Regions from separate parts of the Bradyrhizobium sp. NBAIM18 genome, predicted to be linked through region 1. Evidence: riboswitches for the same ligand, from Rfam matches in the RefSeq annotation. Region 1 holds a riboswitch; the other holds the start of a gene.
The links. A riboswitch is a leader RNA that binds a small molecule or an ion and turns the genes downstream of it on or off. The one in region 1 is predicted to bind cobalamin.

Region 1 (2,467 bases):
TCGACCATCCTCGCCCAGCGCGATACGCCGCTCGCGGTCGTGCACGATGCCACCGGCGCGGTCATTGCCGAAACCGGCTCGCGCCGTGGCCATGCCACCGGCACGTTCTTCCATCTGATCGCGGAGGACCGGTGAGCGGTTTTGTCTCTTTCGTTTCCGCCGGTCCGGGCGATCCCGAGCTCCTCACGGTGAAGGGCGCCACGCGGCTGCGCGAGGCCGACGTCGTGCTTTATGACGATCTTGCCTCCGGCGCGATCCTCGATCTCGCACGGCCCGGCGCCAATCTCGTCGCGGTGGGAAAGCGGGCCGGGCGTCCTTCGACCAAGCAGCACCACGTCAACCGTCTCCTGGTCGACTATGCCGCAACCGGCGCGCGCGTGGTGCGGCTCAAGTCCGGCGATGCCGGCATTTTCGGCCGGCTGGAGGAGGAGATCGAGACGCTGCGCGAGGCCGGCATCGGCTACGAGATCGTTCCCGGCGTCACCTCCGCCTGTGTCGCCGCCGCCCAGGCCGGCATTCCCCTGACCCGCCGGTATACCTCCCGCCGGGTGCAGTTCATCACCGGCGCTGACGTCACGGGCGAGCTGCCGCCCAATCTGAATTGGGCGGCACTGGCCGATCCCGAGGCCACGACCGTGGTCTATATGGGCCGGCGCACCTTTCCGGCGCTTGCCGCAAAATTGATCGCGCACGGCCTCGCTCCCAGCACTCCGGCGCTGTTCGCCGAATCTCTCGGGCGTCCCGACGAACGGCTGGTCCGCACCACGATTGCCGAGCTCGCCGAACAGCTTGGGCGCGGCGGCGCCGCTTCCACTGCGGCCGTCATCCTGTTCGGCGCGCTGGCGGGAGAATATCCGGCATGACGGCTCCGGCAGCGGTTCGCCCCTTGACGCCCGCGATACGAAAGGGGCACACAAGAGCGGCATGGTGCTCGACGCGGCGCAAAGCGCCGGAGCATAATCGGGAATGGGGATGGGCGGACCCAGTTGCGGCGCCCAAAACCCCAGCCGCCCCCGCGACTGTAAGCGGTGAGGGCCTCCGAACCGCCACTGGACCGCAAGGTCCGGGAAGGCCGGAGAACCCAGTGAACCGCGAGCCAGGAGACCGGCCGTGCACGTATTGAGGCCAAGGCCGTCGGGTGTGACGGCGGAAAGGAATTGAGCCATGCATATCGAACCCGGGATCGTGACGGGCGCCAAGCTCGTGTTGAGTTACGCAACCGGCATCGCCGCAGGCGGCGTTGCCTTGAAGCTCGCGGTCGAGACCGTGCGCGAGCAGGGCGCCGGCTCGTTCGCGGCGCGGACACTGGCCACCACCGCTCTCGTCTTCGTCTTCTTCGAGATCCTGCCGCACTTTCCGGTTGGGGTATCAGAGGTGCACTTCATCCTCGGCTCGACCTTGTTCCTGCTCTTTGGTGCTGCGCCCGCCGCCTTCGGCCTTGCATTTGGCCTGCTGCTTCAGGGCGTGCTGCTGGAGCCAGTCGATCTGCCGCAATACGGCATGAACGTCACCACGCTGCTGGTGCCGCTGTTCGCGATCCAGGCGATCGCCACGCGGATCATCCCTCGCAACACCGCCTATGTCGATTTGAAATACGGTCAGGCGCTGGCGCTTTCGACGACCTACCAGGCCGGCGTGATCGCATGGGTGGCGTTCTGGGCGCTCTATGGCTCCGGCTTTGCGATCAGCAACCTCGCCAGCGTCGGGACGTTCGCTGCCGCTTATGCGCTGGTGATCGTGATCGAACCGCTCGCCGATCTCGCGGTGCTGGCGCTGGCGAAGTCGCTGCGCGGCGTCACCGCGCCCGGCCTCGTCACCCCGCGCCTGCACAACGCGGCGTAAGAGATCAGCGATGGGCGGCCGGTGTGGCCGCCCATCGCGCTCGCGATGCTAACGCTCTCCCTGATCGGCATCGGTTGCGGCGATCCCGCGCAGCTCACGCGCGCCGCCGTTGACGCCATCAACGCCGCCGATCTCATCCTGATCCCGCGCAAGGGGACTGCGAAATCCGATCTCGCCGATCTCAGGCGAACGATCTGCGCCGGTGTGCTCACCAACAAAACGACGCGCATCGCCGAATTCGATCTTCCCGTGCGCGATGCGACCGAGGCGGACTACCGCAAGGGCGTCGACGATTGGCACGATGCGGTGGCCGCGATTTGGTCGCAGACGATCGCTGGGCATCTCGAAGATGAGGGCAAGGTCGCGCTGCTGATCTGGGGCGATCCTTCGCTCTATGATTCTTCGCTGCGCATTGCGCGGCGGCTCGATCCATTGCCGAAGATCGAAGTTGTGCCAGGCATCACCTCGATTCAGGCGCTGTGCGCGGCGCATGCGCTGCCGATCAACGACATCGGCGAGCCGTTCCTGGTCACGACAGGGCGGCGCTTGCGCGAAGGCGGCTGGCCGCAGGGCGTCGACACCGTCGTCGTGATGCTCGATGGCGGCACGGCGTTCCAGTCGCTCG
Region 2 (2,467 bases), on a different contig from region 1:
CGGCCTATCACGTTTCATCCGTACATCTTTCAAGGCGGGCAACCTTGAACCTGCTATGAGCGAGCGCAAGAAGTTTACGGAGACGCGACGGGGCACCCGCGGCTGTCCCGCGCGGGCAGGCGCTCCCCTCTATGTCACGCGCCGCTAACTTCCATAGCCAGCGACAGCGTCAATTGGCTGAGCTGGACATCCCCAGCAGAAGAGACTGGGCATGTCGAGGGGCTTGCATTCTTCGTGCCAGGCAGCAGGCGGAGATTTGCACGGGTTTTATGTCCCTATTGTCGACTTTCCGACCTGCGCACGTTTCGATGTTTCCATTCAGTGTATCGGCCGTAGTTTGTGCATCCTTGTCCCGCACAGATAGTTTGCGGAAGAGGTGAACGCCTCGATGCCAAGTGCCTGATGAGATTCGACGGTGTGTTTGCCGTCATTGAACCGGGTGGTTCGCTAAAGTTGCCGTCGGCGTTCGGCCTACATGATGGCTGGCGATACGAGCCGAGAAGTCTGGCTGGCACGAAAATCAACCTGCTCGCCGCGTATGTTGCTAGATTGCGCCTCCTGCCTTGACGTGTTCAATGGGGATCCTCTAGTCGAGAAAATAGCTGGCCAGCGAATGTGCTGGGCGAACCGCTGGAAATCGGAAGCCGCATCGAATGCATTCTGCTCGAAACGGCGGTAATCGCCGCTACGCGGGCTGGTTTTGTCCCTTTCATTGATGGGGCGGGCGGCGTCGCCTCAAGGCAGCTCCGAGTCGCACTCCGACATCCGACAAGGACATCTCTGATTGCGATAGCTCTGTTTAGAGAATCATAGAGATGGACGGTCATTCGCCTAGTAGATGTCGCAGATTAGCGTGGCACATAATCTGAGAGGTTGACGGAAGAGTCCTCCTGCCGATAATCCAAGCTCGTCGAGGTTCTCCGAATCCCACTTGATCCGGAGCTAAGAGGGAAGCCGGTCCAAATGCCGGCGCTGCCCCCGCAACTGTGAGCGGCGAGCTACTGTCCAACGATGTCACTGAAGCCCGCACGGCTTTGGGAAGGCCGGACAGCAGCGATGAGCCAGCGAGCCAGGAGACCTGCCCCGACGATAGATTGGTCCACGGGCGGGGTGTCTCGGTGGTGCGCCAAGCAGCCGTCGCGCGCGCGACTTCCTCTGCCTGCGTCCGCCATGGCCTCTGTCCCCAACAGGGGTTAACACTATGTCTCTTCTCTCTCTTCCGGTTGCTACGCTCGGTACGCCACGCATCGGTCCAAGGCGTGAGCTCAAATTCGCTCTTGAAAGCTACTGGGCCGGAAAGATCAGCGAACAGCAATTGCTCGAGGACGCATCCGGCCTGCGCGCAGCGAACTGGGCTCGTCAGAAGTCTCTCGGCGTCACGGTCATTCCGTCGAATGACTTCTCGCTGTATGATCAGGTGCTCGATACAAGTGTCATGGTTGGCGCTATCCCGGAGATCTACGCCTCGAAAGGAGAATCCGTTTCCCTCAAGACGTACTTCGCCATGGCTCGCGGATCACAATGCGACGATCAGGATGCGAGTTGCGGTCTGGGCCCGCGGGGGTCTGGCGCACCCGCGCAGGAAATGACTAAGTGGTTTGATACCAACTACCACTACATGGTTCCCGAGTTTTACAAGGGACAGGGGTTCAGACTTTGCTCTCGCAAACCAATTGAAGAGTATGTGGAAGCAAAGGCTCTAGGCTTTCAAACCCGCCCTGTCATGATCGGGCCCGTCACATTCCTAAAGCTCGGTAAGAGTGCCGATAGCGCGTTCCAGCCCCTCTCCCTACTGGATGATTTGATACCGGTCTATATCGACGTTCTGCATGAATTGGCCGAACGAGGGGCAAGTTGGGTTCAGTTTGACGAGCCCTGCCTGGTCCTTGATCTGGACGAAGCGGTGCGAAAATCATTGCTACATGCCTATAACCGGTTCGCAAAGGAGGGACCGGCTATCAAGATCATGGTTGCCAGCTATTTCGGCGAGCTAGGCGACAATCTGGATACCGCATTGAGCCTCCCGGTTTCCGGTCTGCACTTTGATCTAGTTCGAGCGCCAGAGTTGTTGGATAAGATCGTCGCTGTCGGCCGAAGTGATCTCGTCATGTCGCTCGGGGTCATCGACGGCCGGAATGTATGGCGGTCGAACTTGTCGTCCCTTCGTCAGCGGCTGGAGCCCGCGATTGCGAAGCTCGGCAAGCACCGTGTACAGCTCGCTCCATCCTGCTCGCTGCTTCACGTGCCGGTCGATGTTGAACTCGAGACCGGGCTCACGTCCGACGTCAAGAGCTGGCTTGCTTTCTCTGTTCAGAAGATGCGTGAGCTTGCGATCCTGGCGCGAGCACTCGCTGGCGACCAAAATGTTGGGCTCGCTCTTGCCGATTCGGAATGCGCTGCGACTGCCCGCCGGACTTCGCCGAAGATCCATGATGCCAATGTCGCTACCCGGATGAGGGCGATCGAC

Region 2: it holds a riboswitch for cobalamin, as region 1 does, so the genes downstream of both, metE (5-methyltetrahydropteroyltriglutamate--homocysteine S-methyltransferase) here and I6F17_RS31020 (energy-coupling factor ABC transporter permease) in region 1, are expected to answer to the same signal.

What each region holds. Positions count from the first base shown of each region.
Region 1 is NZ_JADYVO010000021.1:30,763-33,229, forward strand. It holds gene I6F17_RS31010 (cobyrinate a,c-diamide synthase) at 1-135, shown strand, start outside; gene cobA (uroporphyrinogen-III C-methyltransferase) at 132-863, shown strand; cobalamin riboswitch at 909-1,128, shown strand; gene I6F17_RS31020 (energy-coupling factor ABC transporter permease) at 1,165-1,842, shown strand; gene cobF (precorrin-6A synthase (deacetylating)) at 1,888-2,467, shown strand, end outside.
Region 2 is NZ_JADYVO010000003.1:348,432-350,898, reverse strand. It holds cobalamin riboswitch at 897-1,101, shown strand; gene metE (5-methyltetrahydropteroyltriglutamate--homocysteine S-methyltransferase) at 1,202-2,467, shown strand, end outside.